DNA from 2 places in the Vibrio sp. 2433-A1 genome. Region 1 is predicted to be linked to the other one. Evidence: predicted binding sites of a transcription regulator. Region 1 holds the regulator's gene; the other holds the start of a gene.
The links. The regulator MetJ, encoded in region 1, represses methionine synthesis genes. The targets are predictions, from matches to a motif close to TTAGACNTNTANANGTCTAA.

Region 1 (8,945 bases):
CCTATTTTGCTTAAAGTAAGCTAGAAAGAAGATTGAGATCTGATTGAATGGCGCCCGCAGTCACTTCTCTACCTGCACCAGGACCACGGATAACCAGTGGGTTATCTTTGTACCATTTACTTTCAATCGCGAAGATGTTGTCACATGGTAAGAGGTTGGCTAACGCATGCTCTTTATTTAGTGCTTCTACACCTACAGTAGCCGTTCCATTTTTTTCTAAGCGTGCGACATACCTTAAGACCTTATCGTCGCGCTGAGCTTTTTCTAGGCGCTCTGCGAGTAGCTCGCTTAGTCGTTGGCTTTTATCGAAGAACTCATCTAAAGAGATGTCGGCAAGCTCTGCTGGAACTAGGCTTTCAACTTTGACTGATTCTGGCTCTAACGAAAGCCCAGATTCACGAGCGAGGATGACCAGCTTGCGCATTACGTCAGAACCATCGAGGTCACTGCGTGGATCTGGTTCAGTAAGGCCTTGTTGCCAAGCTAAGTCGACAAGTTCTGCAAATGGAATCGTGCCATCATACTGCTGGAATAGCCATGAAAGTGTTCCTGAGAAGATGCCTGAAAGTGCAGTAATGTCATCACCACTTTCGCGCAGGTCACGCACGGTATGGTTAATTGGTAGACCTGCACCAACAGTCGCATTGTATAACCAGTGACGATTAATTTTCGCAAATGCATCTTGTACTTGGTGGTAGTACTCACTTGATGCTGAGCCTGCGACTTTATTGGCCGAGATTAAGTGCATGCCTTGCTCGGCAATTTCAAGATAGCGACTCGCTAGAGTTTGGCTTGCAGTTACATCAAGTACAACGACGTCATCGTAACCTTGTAGAGCACCTAGTTGTTCAATCCAGTTGTTACCTTCGTGGCTGACTGACTCTTCATCAAAATGCGCTGCCACTTTACTTGCATCAATACCGTTTGAATCGAGCCAATAGGTCTGACTATCGACAACCGCGACAAGTTCGAAATTCATGCCGTGGCGCTTGTCTAGTTCATTTTTCTGCTCAGTAAACAGCTCAATCCAACTTGAACCGATATTGCCTTTGCCACACAGCGCGATCGCAACACGCTTTTGCGCTTGGAATAGTTGGCTATGAATTGATTTAACCAGGGGATTGGTGTCTGTAGTACGTATTACCGCGACTAAGCTTAAGCGAGACAATGATTCAGAGATGAATTCAATTGGTGCGTTCTTTAGCTGCTGGTAGAAACCGTAGCAATGATTGGCATTGGTTGTTACACCTGCACCAACTGCAGCCACCATTGAGTAGCCTTCTTTAAGCTTAATTTCGGCTTCAATAGCAGCATCTTGCAAGTACTCTAGTGCTCCGCCAGCGATCTCTGCGGTGTAGGCTAAACGCAGACATTGCTGATCAGGCTGTGACTCGTAAGTGAGCGGCTCTAGCTGGGCACGTTTAAGGCTAGTTAGTACCTCATTTTCGACACGTTGGAAGTCGTGACCAGAAGCAAAGTTAAGTTCAATTAGAAGTACTTCATCAAGTGACGAAATAATTTTGGCTCCGCGGCCTGATGCCAGTACACGTTCAATACGGGTTGAGCCAGACTCTGGCTGGTAGCTGCAACGTAGGTGCAGATCCATAGTGCTTTGCGCGACAGGCTGCAATGTACGGCTGTGTAAAACCGGAGCTGCTAGACGTGCCAACTCACTGGCTTCATCTAAACGTAATAAAGGTAATAGACAGGCATCAGAGACTAAGCGAGGATCTGCGCTGTAAACACCGGCTACATCGCTCCAAATTGTCACTCGGCTTGCTTCGGCTAATGCACCGATTACTGTCGCTGAGTAATCGGAACCATTACGGCCAAGCAATACAGTATGGCCTTGGCTATCTTGAGCCATAAAGCCAGTAATGACGATACGATGGTGGGAATGTTGTGCTAAGACTTCTTTAATCAATGGATAAGACGTACCAAATTCAACCTCCGGCTGAGTGCCTGCTTCTGCGCGAAGAAATGCGCGCGCATCTTGAGCTACAGCAGGTAATTGGTTTTGATTTAGCAAAGCAGACAGTAAGCGTGATGACCACATTTCACCGTGACCAAGAACTGCTGCTTTTTCAGCTTCTGTGAGCGGATAGGTGAGTTCACCAAGGGTGCTAAATTCATCACGTAGGGGTGCTAGAAGTTGCTCGCGCTCTTCACCACTTAGCAGCGCTTCGACCAGTTCAATCTGAAATTGACGTAGGCTTTGAAGCTCTTCATGGGCAAGGCGGCCATCTTTACTCAACGCTTCTAAAAAGGCGATGAGGCGGTTAGTTGTTTTACCGGCCGCGGAGACCACAATTAGGTCATCAGGCTTTGAGTATTCTTTAAGTATTCCCACTACGCGGCGGTAGCACTCAGGGTCTGCTAAGCTGCTGCCACCAAATTTATGTAGCTGACGCTCGATAGACATTAGAATGCCTCCTTAGCTTTAGCAAATGCCTGTTGAAGGTCTTCAATTAAGTCATCTGCATCTTCTAAACCGACTGATAAGCGAAGCAGTTGTTGAGATACTCCTGCTTCGGCAAGTGCTTCTTCACCCATTGCACGGTGAGTCATAGAGGCAGGGTGGCAAATTAGGCTTTCTACACCACCAAGTGACTCGGCGAGTGAGAACAAAGCCAGTTCACCAACAAAGTATTTCAATTGTTCAAAGCTACCGGCGAACTCAAAACTGAGCATAGAACCAAAGCCTGACTGCTGCTTTTTAGCAATCTCGTGACCAGGGTGTTCCGGTAGGCTTGGGTGATAGATGCTACCAACTAACTCTTGAGTTTGTAGATAGCTTAAGATCTTACTTGAGCTTTCCTCGTGCACTTTCATACGCGCGCCTAAAGTGCGAATACCACGTAGCGTCATGTAGCTATCAAACGGTGTGCCCGTTGCGCCGATGCAGTTGCCCCACCAAGCTAGCTCTTCAGCATGCTCTTCAGTTTTAGTGATTACCACGCCACCAATCACATCAGAGTGGCCGTTGATGTATTTCGTTGTTGAGTGGATAACAAAGTCAGCGCCAAGCTCTAAAGGCTTTTGGAACACAGGTGTCAAAAAGGTGTTGTCGACAGCAACCAAAGCACCGACTTGTTTGGCTTGTTCACACACCTTCGCAATATCAACCACTCGTACGAGTGGGTTAGAAGGAGTCTCTAACAGAATTAATTTAGGCTTTTTCGCGATAGCGGCGGCGAAGGCTTGCTGATCGGATTGATCAACAAACTTGACTTTGAAATCACCTTTATTGGCACGGGTGTTAAATAGACGGTAAGTACCGCCGTAACAGTCATGCGGTGCCACGATAAGGTCATCTGGGCCTAAGAAAGCGGATACCCAAAGGTTAAGTGCTGAGGTGCCACAGTTGGTGACGACAGCGCCTTTACCAGACTCTAACTCGAACAGAGCGGTTTCAAGTAAACCACGGTTTGGGTTGCCTGAGCGGGTATAGTCGTATTTTGGTACTTCGCCAAATGCCGGGAAGCCATAGTTGGTCGATAGGTAGATTGGTGGAACCACTGCGTGATGCTGAGTGTCAGACTCGATACCAGTACGTACCGCGATTGTGGCTGGTTTGCGGGTGCTCATAAGTGTTTCCTTTCGAACTTTAGTGACTTCTAGTAGGGAATACGCTATACCTGTTGGTTGTTAGATATATGTTATTCCAATCGATATCTGTCCACTTTACTTGTCATTTTTGTGGCCGTCAACACTTCTAGACGTCTATATGTCTTTGCTTATGGCCATAAATCCCGCTAAAATTGCGTTTTCTAATTTCAAACATAAATATTTACAAAAGGTGCGCAATGGCAGATTGGAATGGCGAATACATAAGCCCATATGCTGAACATGGAAAGAAAAGCGAACAAGTAAAGAAGATTACCGTTTCTATTCCATTGAAAGTATTGAAGGTATTGACTGATGAGCGTACGCGTCGTCAGATTAATAACCTCCGCCACGCAACCAATAGCGAGCTATTGTGTGAAGCATTTCTTCATGCTTACACAGGCCAACCATTGCCGACGGATGAAGATTTACGTAAAGATCGCCCAGACGATATTCCTGCTGAAGTGAAAAAACTGATGACAGAGATGGGTATTGAATTCGAAGCGTTTGACGAAGAATAATAAAAACCACAAGCACCTTAGTTTTTCGCTGTGAGCCAATACTGAATAGATACAAAAAAACCGCTCTCCATTGGAGAGCGGTTTTTTATTGTCCATGATTAAAGCGGATTAGCTTGCCATGTAGTTTTCTGGCATCTCGATACGAGCAACACCTGAATCAACCGCTGCTTGAGCTACCGCTTTCGCTACGCGAGGCAGTAAACGCGAGTCCATTGGTTTTGGAATAATGTAACCAGGGCCGAACGAAAGCGCGTCAACACCTGCTGCTGCCAGTACTTCTGTTGGCACTTCTTCTTTAGCTAGTTGACGAATTGCATCCACCGCTGCCAGTTTCATTTCATCGTTAATTTCACTTGCGCGTACGTCAAGAGCGCCACGGAAGATGAATGGGAAACAAAGTACGTTGTTAACTTGGTTCGGGTAATCGCTGCGACCCGTACCCATGATTAGATCGTCACGCACTTCGTGAGCGAGTTCTGGCTTGATCTCTGGATCTGGGTTCGAACATGCGAATACAACAGGCTTGTCAGCCATTAGCTTAAGCGCTTCTGGTGACAGTAGGTTAGGACCCGATACACCCAAGAACAGATCTGCCCCTTCAATCACGTCTTCTAGCGTGCGCTTATCTGTGTTGTTAGCGAACAGTTGTTTATATTCGTTCAGGTCGTCACGACGAGTGTGAATGACACCCTTACGGTCAAGCATGTAGATTTTTTCGCGCATTGCGCCACATTTGATCAGTAGCTCCATACATGCAACAGCAGCAGCGCCAGCACCCAGACACACAATTGTTGCTTCTTCTAATTTTTTGCCTTGTAACTCAATCGCATTAAGCATACCGGCAGCCGTTACAATCGCCGTACCGTGTTGGTCATCGTGGAATACAGGTACATCACAACGCTCGATAAGCTGCTTTTCAATTTCAAAACAATCAGGTGCTTTGATGTCTTCTAGGTTAATACCACCAAAGGTGTCAGCGATGTTTGCCACAGTATCAACAAACTCTTCGATAGTGCGGTGTTTTACTTCAATATCAATTGAGTCTAAACCTGCAAAACGTTTGAATAGAAGTGATTTACCTTCCATTACTGGTTTTGATGCTAGAGGACCTAAGTTACCTAGACCAAGAATGGCAGTGCCGTTTGAGATAACTGCAACCATATTTCCTTTCGAAGTGTACTTGTAAACGTTATCGGCGTTTTGCGCGATTTCACGTACAGGTTCTGCCACGCCAGGGCTGTATGCTAGTGCGAGATCCTTAGCTGTTTCAGCTGGAGTCGTTAATGCGACAGCGATTTTTCCTGGTGTAGGGTAAGCATGGTAGTCCAGTGCTTGTTGGCGGAATTGTTCTTCTGGGGATAATTCTTGGAGATTGTCGTCTGACATGGGTGTAGGTACTCGTTATTAATTATAAATAATGGGGAAATCCATTTTAGAGTAACTAAGTCAAGCTGCAAAGGTCATAATGCGAGCTAAAGCAATAAAATGCGGTAAATAACTGGAGATAAGACCAGATGAATAGAGATATGGCTAGCGAATCTAAAATTTAGCAATAGATTACTCTGAAAAATAGCAATTTGGTCGGTAGCAGATAACAAAAAAGGACGCCTGAGCGTCCTTTTTTCCAATCAAGTCGAAGAAATTACTTCTTGCTTGAAAGAGCACCGAAACGCTTGTTGAAGCGATCAACACGGCCGCCTGTATCTACGATACGTTGCTTACCAGTGTAGAATGGGTGACATTTGTCACATACGTCTAGGTGGATAGAATCTTTAGCTAGAGTTGAGTTGAACTCGAAAGAGTTACCGCAAGAACAAGTAGCTTTGATTGCTTTGTATTCTGGGTGGATACCAGTTTTCATGGGAGAACCTCTAAATAGGCCGTGTCGCTATCCGAATCTGAGCCGGACACCACACGTAGTTAATAAAAAATTATCTTGGATACCGCTGCCATAAAGCGAGCCATATCCTAAGGCGCGATATAGTAATGAATACGTGCGTTAGGATCAACCGATTTGGAAACAAACTTGCTACTTTTTTAGCCGCTATTGTTTTTGGCAGACTTTTGCGCCTCTCTTTCCACTGCAAGGCTTTTCCCTTAGACTAATTATCGATTCCTTCCAGCGAGCTTTTTTGCCAAACAATGCGACCTTTGATAGCCCGAGTAGCGTTACCAGTGCCACTCGATAAACAGTTTGATTACCAGATTCCAAGCCACCTATTTCCCGTAATAGGTGGGCGAGTGTCGGTGCCTTTTGGTCGTCAGACGTTAGTGGGCGTGGTGACCGCGTTTGCCAATGAGTCTGAGTTTAGTCTTGATAAGCTCAAGCCGATTAAGCAAGTTCTCGATAGCCAACCAGTATGGCCTGAAAAGCTTTATTCGTTGTTGCTATGGTGTAGTCAGTTTTATCAGTACCCATTGGGAGACACTTTACTCAATGCGATGCCAAGTGCACTGCGTAAAGGCAAGCCTGCTGACTTTGCTACGCTGGTGGAGTGGCAACTGACCTCAGCAGGGCGCGATCAGTTAATGCAAGGCTTTGGTCGAGCGATTAAGCAAGCTAAGGTGATGCACATGCTTGAAGCAGGCGCGCTACCACATCAACGCTTTATTGATGAGGAAGTCTCCTCTTCGGTACTGAAATCACTCAGTGAAAAAGGTTGGATTGAGTCGCTTGAAACTAAACCAGTTATTCGGGATTGGCGTCAGAACGTTGAAGCCCATGTTGACAAGCCTAAACTCAACTCGGAACAAGCCATTGCAATTGCCACAGTAAATAGTGGTGAAGGGTTTGGCTGTTACCTGTTAGAAGGGGTGACGGGATCGGGTAAAACCGAGGTCTACTTAAACCTGATTAAACCCGTTTTGGAAAAAGGTCAGCAAGCCTTAGTTCTCGTGCCTGAAATAGGCCTAACCCCACAAACGATTAACCGTTTTAGAAAACGTTTTGAGGTTCCCGTCGAGGTGATCCACTCGGGGCTGAATGATACCGAACGTCTTAATGCTTGGCTTAGTGCCCGTGATAATGCCAGCGGTATCGTGATTGGTACCCGCTCTGCGTTGCTGACTCCTTTTGCTAACCTCGGCATCATTATTGTCGATGAAGAACATGACGCCTCGTATAAGCAGCAAGACAGCTTACGTTACCATGCGCGCGATGTAGCGGTGATGCGGGCTAATAAAGAGCAGATTCCAATTGTATTAGGTTCAGCAACACCGGCGTTAGAAACGCTACATAATGCCTTAGCCGGTAAGTACCATCATTTGGTGCTTTCATCTCGTGCTGGTAATGCGACACCGACCACCAATAAAGTCCTCGATGTGAAAGGCCTTTACCTTGAAAGTGGTCTATCAGCCCCTTTGATTGCCGAAATGCGTAAGCACCTTAAAGCGGGCAATCAAGTGATGCTGTTTCTCAATCGACGTGGTTTCTCACCTGCTTTGATGTGCCATGAGTGTGGTTGGATTGCAGAGTGTAAACGCTGCGATGCCTATTACACCTATCACCAATACAGCAATGAAATTCGCTGCCATCACTGTGGCTCTCAACAGCCGATCATTCACCAGTGCCAAGGTTGTGGTTCGACGCATCTAGTGACGGTAGGCGTAGGTACGGAGCAACTCGAAACCCAGTTGGCAGAGCTGTTCCCTGAATATAGAACCATTCGTATTGATCGCGACAGTACTCGACGCAAAGGCAGTTTAGAGAGTGCGCTCGGTGCGATCCGAAATGGGGAATATCAGATTCTAATTGGTACTCAGATGCTGGCTAAAGGTCACCACTTTCCAGACGTTACCCTAGTGGCACTTCTTGATGTTGATGGTTCGCTCTACAGTAGTGATTTTCGCGCCTCTGAACGTTTAGCCCAATTATTTATTCAGGTTGCAGGTCGAGCGGGGCGTGCGAGTAAGCCGGGTGAAGTGGTATTACAAACGCACCATCCAGAACACAGTTTATTGCAGGCTTTATTGACTAAGAGCTATCGCCATTTTGCCGACACGGCCTTGCAAGAAAGAAAATTAGCGCAACTACCACCGTACAGTTTCTTGACTCTGTTTCGAGCGGAAGCCAACCAGTCAGAAATGGTAGAAGAGTTTTTGCGTCAAGTTCGCCATACCTTGGAAGCTCATCCGTTGTTTGATGACTTTTGTCAGGTGTTGGGCCCAACACCTGCACCGCTAGCGAAAAGGGCAGGTAAGTACCGCTGGCAGCTCCTACTCCAGACTCAAAGTCGTCCAACGATGCAAAAGTTACTTGCAAGCGCTAAGCCTGTGATTCAAATGCTGCCACATGCAAAAAAAGTGCGTTGGACCCTTGATATTGAGCCACAAGATCTAAGTTGATTAAGTCAGTGAGAGCCAAAGTGAGAGTTGCACCAAACAGCTCTCTTTTGGCTTTTAATAAATGTATATGCAGATTTTTTTCATTTATTTGTGATTGAGATCTCTCACTGACTGCCTATTTTGTTAAATCTCCCGTAACTTTACTCTTTGAAATGAATACACTAGGTCATGTGCAAATAGTTTATTTTCAACGACAGTTGGCGAGTGAAACGTTTGCGTTGTGATGAAATACAGAAGATAGGTGTTTTAGCCTACGTCACGTCAAGTCGTTTATTGGACGATTAGATGCAATTCACTAGGTTTAGGTGGCTACTAGGCTGCTAATTTAGGAAATGAAGAGGGTTAAGAAAATATGGCGACAATGAAGGATGTTGCCCAGCTTGCGGGAGTTTCAACAGCGACAGTTTCACGTGCGCTAATGAATCCAGAAAAGGTATCTTCAGCAACACGGAAAAGAGTCGAAGACGCTGTTTT
Region 2 (8,945 bases), on a different contig from region 1:
CGCCGAAACGAACTTGCAGGGCTGTAATTGCAGTAAGCGCCGCCGTTTCGGTACGTAGTACACGTGGGCCGAGTAGCGTCTCTTCAAATTTGTAGTTTTCCGTCATACCGATCTCTTCCGCTGATAAGCCACCTTCTGGGCCAATCAACAGACGCACCTTCTCTACTGGTGTTGGTAGAGTATTGATCGAGTATTTTGCACGCGGGTGGAGGTTCAGTTTTAGACCGTCATATTCCTCTCCACACCACGCTTCTAATTGCATGATTGGGCGGATTTCTGGGACTGTGTTGCGACCACACTGCTCACAAGCACTGATGGCGATCTTTTGCCATTGGGCGAGTTTTTTCTCGAAACGTTTTTGATCGAGTTTGACACCACAGCGCTCTGAAATCAGAGGGGTAATCGTGTTTACACCAAGCTCTACCGACTTCTGGATGGTGAATTCCATCTTATCGCCACGTGAAATAACTTGGCCTAAGTGAAGGTCGAGTGGTGATTCTGAGCTGCGTTCGACACGTTGAGTAATATTCACTTCAACGTTTTTCTTTGAAACGCTAGCGATCTCTGCTGGGAACTCAGCGCCACTGCCGTCAAACAGCAGTACTTCTTGTCCCTCTTTCATGCGTAATACACGGCCAATATGGCCTGCGGCATCATCGCAGAGCATGAGAGAGCCTAACTGATTAATGGCTTCTGGGTGATAGATTCGTGGGATTCGCATTGTGTTTCGATTTCCAGCAAGAGGTTTTGAGATAACCTCTAACATGGATGCTTTTATGCGAAAAAACAAGGGGCAGAGAGAGTTTCCAATTAATTACTGGAAACTCTCAATTTCATAACGCTGTGAGAGCTATAGCGCTTGGCAAGCTTGGTAAACAAATCGGTTGTGATTACCTTGGATTTTGAAGATACGCTCTTCACGTTTGCATTCCCACTTATCTACTGGGAACTGCTTGTTCCATGCTGTCATCAACTGCTTCTGCTGTTTGGACAATTTAAAGCCGTACTCTTGACTCATGTAGAGGTAAGTACGCGCAATTGAGCCTTTTGCTCTATCAGGTGGCATGACCTTACGTTGCTTAAAGTTAACCTGCATTTCGCAGCGTCCGTAGCTAATGCCATCAACACCGTTCCACTGGCTGAAGTTGTAGTTAGAACGGTCGCCATTCACTTCTCCAATAGCCGGAGTCAGGTTATGCAGATCCGCTTCCATCAGACGGAAGGTTTTATCGTTCTTAGTACAGTTTTTACGTCCGCCAGTTTGCCAACATTGACGCTGGTGGCCAAATTGCCAAGCTGGGACGACATGCTCCCATTCTATTCGAGAAGCGCGCTTTTGTTGTTTACGGACTTGGTAACCACACGACTCTAAATCAGGTGTTCCTTTACGTCCTTGCCATTCAATATCACAACCACAGTAAAAACTGGTTGGGTGATCGGCGTAAATTTTTACGGCTTCTTTTTTTGCTTTGGAGAAAGAAGAGGGTGGAGCAGCATGGCTAGTAACACTGAAAAGTGTCAATAATAGACTGAAAAATAGGATTCTTTTCATGGAATTTTGTATTAGAAAAGTAGTATGAATTACAGTCTAACACGCAATTATGGCTGGTATTGATGAGAATTGTCTTAATTAGGTCAGTTGTTTGCCAGTGAAACTTAACGTCTGTTGGCACTGTTGGCAGCGGTAACTGGCTTGGTTTCGCAGTACTTTATTATGGCGGCGAATGGAAAGGGGATAGGTCGTACAGGCGCAAAGATATTCAAAGGTTTTCCCTTGTACGGAAGTGACTTCGAAGCTATGGGTTGTTTTTGCTGGCACTTTAAAGACGGCTTCCATCACGCCTTGCCATTCTTTCCCGTGCGGCTTAACGCGACCATAGACTTGGTAGGTAATCAGATGAGCAACTTCATGCGGAATCACATCTGTAAGGAAAGCCTGCTGGTTTTCTTCAAATAGCGTTGGGTTGAGACGAATCTCATTTAGCTGCAGGTAGGCTTTACCCGCGGCTTTACCGCGCAGTTTGTAGTTTAATTTTGGCTGAGTAAATGTGCGTTTGAAGGAGACCTGAGCCTGCTGGATGCAGTTAGCTATCACTTTATGTGCACGATAATTGAGTTCAGAATCCACAACCACTCCTAAATAAACGCCCCAGCTCAAATGGCTGGGGCGCATCATAGATCGAAATGGCTTCGCTTGTTAAGGGTGATGTTTCTTCTTGATGGTTTCATGGTAAGCGTGCCAAGTACCATAGCCAAGGATTGGCATGGTAAACAGCATACCGATACCGTAGGTGGCAAAGCCGACAAGAATACCGCCACAAATCAGCGCCGCCCAAACAATCATCGCAGGGATGTTTGATTTAACCGCGTTAAAGCTGGTGAATACGGCGGTCATCATATCGACGCGGCGTTCCATCATTACCGGGATAGAGAACGCGGAAATACTAAACACCACACAAGCTAGGACGAAGCCAACCAGTGAACCTATGACGAGGAAAGGCATAAATTCGGTGAGCGGTGCGCCTTGTACCGAAGGGTAGAGGGCATGAAGTAGCGCGGCAATACGCATCCAGAAAATCATACACACCGCCAATAGCACCGCAAATGCCCACTGTGAGGAGGAGTTACGGCTAATGGCTTTCATGGAGTGGATTAAGCTGGCGCTATGGCCTTTTTCTCGTTCCCAAGCGGCATCGTATAAGCCTAAAGCGAGGAAAGGGCCAATGAGCATATAGACCACTAGACTTGGCATGACTACTAGGTGAGTGCCTTGCCATTGAACGAGTAGCACAATGCCGATTGCTGCTGCCATAAAGCATAACCCATAGAAAGCACTGATTAAGGGCATTCTAACAAAGTCATGCAGGCCAAGAGACAGCCAGTGGAATGGTGCTGAAATACTGAGTTGATTACACGGAATCGTGCGAGCGTATTCCGAGTCTGGGACTTCTTTCTGTTTAGGTTTAAAGTCGTCTGGATTCACCGTACGAGGCATACATCCTCCTTGATCGATTCTCTATGTAGACTAAATTCGCTGGCAAATTTAGCGTTGGAAACTCGATGCCCGGCTTGGCGACTTCTGGGATGTAAGCGGCGCATCAGTTAACGCAAACGAGCTTTCATCGCTGAAATTGCTCGTTAACATATTTTTAACTATTGACCCCATGGCAAAAAAATACAAATTTACGCCATAAATTTATCCCTAAAGAAAAAGGGCTTTTGGTTACCCAAAAGCCCTTTTCAATTCTATTACGTCTTAAATTTTAATTACTTAAGACCAGCGAACTCTGCAAGAATCGCTGCTTTGTCTGTCGCTTCCCATGGGAACTCTTCACGACCAAAGTGACCGTATGCCGCAGTCTTCTTATAGATAGGCTGAAGCAGGTTCAGCATTTCTTGTAGACCGTATGGACGTAGGTCGAAGTTCTGACGAACAGCTTCGATGATGATCTCGTGGGCAACTTTCTCAGTACCAAACGTTTCAACCATGATAGACGTTGGATCTGCTACACCGATAGCGTAAGACAGTTGGATTTCACAACGGTCAGCCATGCCAGCTGCTACGATGTTTTTCGCTACGTAACGCGCTGCGTATGCTGCAGAACGGTCTACTTTTGATGGATCTTTACCAGAGAATGCACCGCCACCGTGACGAGCTGCGCCGCCGTAGGTATCTACGATGATCTTACGACCTGTTAGACCACAGTCACCCATAGGACCACCGATTACGAAACGGCCAGTTGGGTTGATAAAGAAGTTAGTCTCTTTGTTGATCCACTCAGAAGGCAGTACTGGCTTGATGATCTCTTCCATTACTGCTTCACGTAGATCTGGAGTCGAGATTGAATCACAGTGCTGAGTTGAAAGAACAACTGCATCGATACCAACGATCTTACCTTGATCATATTGGAACGTTACCTGAGATTTCGCATCTGGGCGAAGGAAGTCTAGCTTGCCATTCTTACGAACTTCCGCTTGTTTTTCTACAAGACGGTGAGAGTAAGTAATTGGTGCAGGCATTAGAATTTCAGTTTCGTTGGTTGCATAACCAAACATGATGCCTTGGTCGCCAGCGCCCTGATCTTTAGGGTCTGCTTTATCAACACCTTGGTTGATGTCTGGAGACTGCTTGCCGATAGTGTTTAGAACCGCACAAGAATTAGCATCAAAACCCATGTCTGAGTGAACATAACCAATTTCACGTACTGTCTCACGAGTGATCTCTTCGATATCAACCCATGCAGAAGTAGTTACTTCACCACCAACCATTACCATGCCGGTTTTTACGTAAGTTTCACACGCAACACGTGCTTTAGGGTCTTGTTCTAGAATCGCATCAAGTACTGCATCAGAAATTTGGTCTGCAATTTTATCTGGATGACCTTCTGATACTGACTCAGAAGTGAACAGGTGCTTAGCCATGTGAGCTCCACTTTATCGATTGAGAGTGACCAGTTTTATTAACTCATCACTATTAAATAATATTAGTAATTGTAGGTGTATCTACATCTAGACGTCTATTCTAATTTTGATTGCTCGAATTACAAGCTCTTTTTTTTCATCAATCATAACTAAACGTTTGCTTTACTGTGTTTATATATAGACAACTTGAGGGTAAAGGGAGCGAAATCTCGGAAAATTGTGAGCTTTTGGCTTGGAAAACGTTTGCAGTGCCCCAAGTGCTTTGAGAGAATTATTATTCACACACTTATTTGATTCGCTTAATGCATTCAGGAGCTGACATGTCTTCTCGTCAACATCTCGCAAACGCAATCCGTGCTCTAAGTATGGATGGTGTACAACAAGCTAACTCTGGTCACCCAGGTGCACCTATGGGTATGGCTGACATCGCTGAAGTTCTTTGGCGTTCTCACCTAAACCACAACCCGGCTAACCCTGAGTGGGCTGACCGCGACCGTTTTGTTCTGTCTAACGGCCACGGTTCTATGCTGATATACTCTCTACTGCACCTTGCAGGTTACGAGCTATCAATTGACGATCTGAAAAACTTCCGTCAGCTGCATTCTAAGACTCCAGGCCACCCTGAGTACGGCTACGCACCAGGTGTTGAAACAACAACAGGTCCTCTAGGTCAAGGTATCACTAACGCTGTGGGTATGGCGCTTGCTGAGAAAACTCTAGCAGCACAATTCAACAAAGAAGGCCACGACATCGTTGACCACTTCACTTATGCATTCATGGGTGACGGCTGTCTGATGGAAGGTATCTCGCACGAAGCATGTTCTCTAGCTGGTACGCTAGGTCTTGGTAAGCTAATCGCATTCTGGGATGACAACGGTATCTCAATTGATGGTGAAGTAGAAGGTTGGTTCTCTGACGACACACCTAAGCGTTTTGAAGCGTACGGCTGGCACGTAATCCCTGCAGTAGACGGTCACGATCCAGAAGCGATCAATGCTGCTATTGTTGCAGCGAAAGCTGACCCACGCCCAACTCTAATCTGTACTAAGACGATCATCGGTTTTGGTTCACCTAATAAGTCTGGTTCACACGATTGTCACGGTGCTCCACTAGGCGCTGAAGAAATTGCAGCAACTCGCAAAGAACTTGGTTGGGAACACGGTCCATTTGAAATCCCAGCAGACATCTATGCAGAGTGGGATGCGAAAGAAGCAGGCGCAGCTAAGGAAGCAGCGTGGAACGCTAAGTTCGATGCATACGCAGCAGCTTACCCAGCTGAAGCGGCTGAGCTTAAGCGTCGCCTAAACGGCGAGCTACCTGCCGAGTGGGAAGAGAAAGCAAACGCAATCATTGCTGATCTTCAAGCTAACCCAGCAAACATCGCATCACGTAAAGCGTCTCAAAATGCGCTAGAAGCGTTTGGTGCTATGCTACCAGAATTCCTAGGCGGCTCTGCTGACCTTGCACCATCTAACCTAACTATGTGGTCTGGCTCTAAGTCAGTATCTGCTGAAGATGCGTCTGGTAACTACATCCACTACGGTGTCCGTGAATTTGGTATGACGGCTATCATGAACGGTATTGCGCTGCACGGTGGTTTCGTACCATACGGCGCTACTTTCCTAATGTTCATGGAATACGCTCGTAACGCAATGCGTATGGCTGCTCTGATGAAAGTTCAGAACATCCAAGTTTACACACACGACTCTATCGGTCTTGGCGAAGATGGCCCAACTCACCAACCAGTTGAGCAAATGGCTTCTCTACGTCTAACGCCAAACATGAGCACATGGCGTCCATGTGACCAAGTGGAATCTGCAGTAGCTTGGAAACTGGCTATCGAGCGCAAAGACGGTCCAACGTCTCTAATCTTCTCTCGTCAAAACCTTGCACAGCAAGAGCGTAACGAAGAGCAAGTTGCAAACATCGCTCGCGGTGGTTACATCCTGAAAGATTGTGCAGGCAAACCAGAGCTTATCCTTATCGCAACCGGTTCTGAAGTTGAGCTAGCAGTAGAAGCAGCTGCACAGCTAACAGCTGAAGGTAAGCAAGTACGCGTTGTTTCAATGCCATCAACAGATGCATTTGACAAGCAAGACGCTGAGTACCGTGAGTCTGTACTTCCATCTGACGTAACGGCACGTATCGCTGTTGAAGCTGGTATCGCAGACTTCTGGTACAAGTATGTTGGCTTCGGTGGCAAGATCATCGGTATGACAACGTTTGGTGAATCTGCTCCAGCAGGTGAACTGTTCAAGATGTTCGGTTTCACCACTGAAAACGTAGTGAACACAGCGAAAGAACTACTTTCTTAATTTAGTTCGTATCGACAAAAAAGAGAAAACCGAGCAATTTGGCTCGGTTTTTTTATATTGGCTTCATTAAGTTTAAAAGTTATTCAAACTCATTACCCCAGTTATCTTTTTCTTTACGACCACATACTTTACATGTCACGTATCGATCCATGTCGTAGTAATGTCCACCGTTGATAAAGGAGTGAGCCATCAGCTTAATTCTTCCAAGCAAAGAACGATCACTGTCGTAGCTGCTCGTTTTTCTCACTAAGACTTCGCTATGGGGCGTTTCTTGTGAGCATTGCTTACAAAAGTGGGTAGCTGGGTAACCAGACATAGTCATTTCCTTTGGTTGATGAAACTAGAAAAGAAACAGCCAACAGAAAACCACTTATCTATCTGTTAATAAAACATATTGTCCATATATTAATCAAGTTTTATAGAGTTGATGCTTAGGCACATATCACGAATTTAATGCGCTTTGGATGGCTATCGGTTACTATTTGTGACACGAAAATCATGTAGGGCGATGGAATCATGCTAAAAGTTGCGATCAATGGATTTGGACGTATCGGTCGTAATGTACTGCGTGCAGTATATGAAAGTGGAAAGAACCAAAAAATCAAAATTGTTGCGGTGAATGAACTGGCTCAACCCGATGCCATGGCGCATCTACTTCAGTATGACACCAGCCATGGACGTTTTGGTAAGAAGATCTCCAATGACCAAGAGCATATTTATGTTCACCATGATGCTCCGCATGAAGGGACGGGCGAGTTTGACTCAATCCGCATCCTGCATTTAAGCGATATCGAGCTTTTGCCATGGCGAGATCTAGAAGTTGATTTGGTTCTAGACTGTACTGGTGTATTTGGCTCTCAAGTTGACGGGCAAGAGCATATAAAGGCTGGCGCTAAAAAAGTGCTGTTTTCGCATCCAGGTGCGAGTGATTTAGACAACACCATTATTTATGGTGTGAACCATGACACGCTAAAAGCCGAACACAAAGTCGTTTCCAATGGCTCGTGTACCACTAACTGTATCGTTCCTATCATCAAAGCCCTCGATGATGCGTTTGAAATCGAATCTGGCACCATTACGACCATCCACTCATCAATGAATGATCAGCAGGTCATTGACGCTTACCACTCTGACTTGAGACGAACTCGAGCTGCGAGCCAATCCATCATACCTGTTGATACTAAGTTGCATAAGGGTATTGAAAGAATCTTCCCGAAATTTTCTAACAAATTTGAGGCAATTTCAGTACGAGTGCCCACTGTTAACGTCACTGCGATGGATTTAAGTGTCACAATTAATACAAATGTGAAAGTTAATGACGTAAATCAAACCATTGTTAACGCATCTCAGTGTACATTACAGGGGATTGTTGACTATACTGAAGCGCCGCTCGTTTCAATCGACTTTAATCATGATCCCCATAGCGCGATTGTCGATGGTACACAGACACGAGTAAGTAACGGGCACTTAGTTAAAATGCTTGTTTGGTGTGACAACGAATGGGGCTTTGCGAACCGCATGCTGGATACGGCGCTCGCAATGCAAGCTGCAAAATAAGTCGTAATGTAGCGATGGAGAAATATTTATTTTTATACTTGAAATAAATAATCAGCGTCTCCATATCAAAACCAGTTTGAAGAATTTATAGGTCTGGCAGGGTTGCCGGGCTACTGAAAAACTTTACTTATTGAATATTTGAGAGGACACATCATGTCTGTAATCAAGATGACTGACCTGGAACTAGCAGGTAAACGTGTATTTATCCGTGCGGACCTAAACGTACCAGTAAAAGAAGGCAAAGTGACTTCTGATGCACGTATCCTAGCATCTCTACCAACGATCAAGCACTGTCTAGAAGCAGGCGCTAAGGTTATGGTTACTTCTCACCTAGGTCGTCCAACTGAAGGTGAATACGCAGAAGAGTTCTCTCTACAACCTGTAGTTAACTACCTAAACGACGCACTAGATTGCGAAGTTAAACTAGCGAAAGATTACCTAGATGGCCTAGAGCTAAACACTGGGGAACTTGTTGTTCTTGAAAACGTTCGCTTTAACAAAGGCGAAAAGAAGAACGAAGAAGAGCTATCTAAGAAGTACGCTGCACTATGTGACATCTTCGTAATGGACGCATTCGGTACAGCTCACCGTGCACAAGCATCTACTCACGGTGTTGGCATGAACGCACCTGTTGCGTGTGCTGGTCCTCTA

Region 2: metK (methionine adenosyltransferase) is a predicted target of MetJ. The motif match lies at 4,502-4,521, and genes of this name have one in related genera.

Annotation. Positions count from the first base shown of each region.
Region 1 is NZ_JBRESC010000024.1:46,865-55,809, reverse strand. It holds gene ACU01J_RS18790 (bifunctional aspartate kinase/homoserine dehydrogenase II) at 11-2,422, opposite strand; gene ACU01J_RS18785 (O-succinylhomoserine (thiol)-lyase) at 2,422-3,588, opposite strand; gene metJ (met regulon transcriptional regulator MetJ) at 3,807-4,127, shown strand; gene ACU01J_RS18775 (malic enzyme-like NAD(P)-binding protein) at 4,236-5,513, opposite strand; gene rpmE (50S ribosomal protein L31) at 5,770-5,988, opposite strand; gene priA (primosomal protein N') at 6,270-8,471, shown strand; gene cytR (DNA-binding transcriptional regulator CytR) at 8,824-8,945, shown strand, end outside.
Region 2 is NZ_JBRESC010000003.1:229,803-238,747, reverse strand. It holds gene rsmE (16S rRNA (uracil(1498)-N(3))-methyltransferase) at 1-721, opposite strand, end outside; gene ACU01J_RS04925 (endonuclease) at 851-1,552, opposite strand; gene ACU01J_RS04920 (SprT family zinc-dependent metalloprotease) at 1,631-2,128, opposite strand; gene ACU01J_RS04915 (DUF2189 domain-containing protein) at 2,198-2,995, opposite strand; gene metK (methionine adenosyltransferase) at 3,268-4,422, opposite strand; gene tkt (transketolase) at 4,743-6,737, shown strand; gene ACU01J_RS04900 (hypothetical protein) at 6,817-7,053, opposite strand; gene epd (erythrose-4-phosphate dehydrogenase) at 7,254-8,294, shown strand; gene ACU01J_RS04890 (phosphoglycerate kinase) at 8,448-8,945, shown strand, end outside.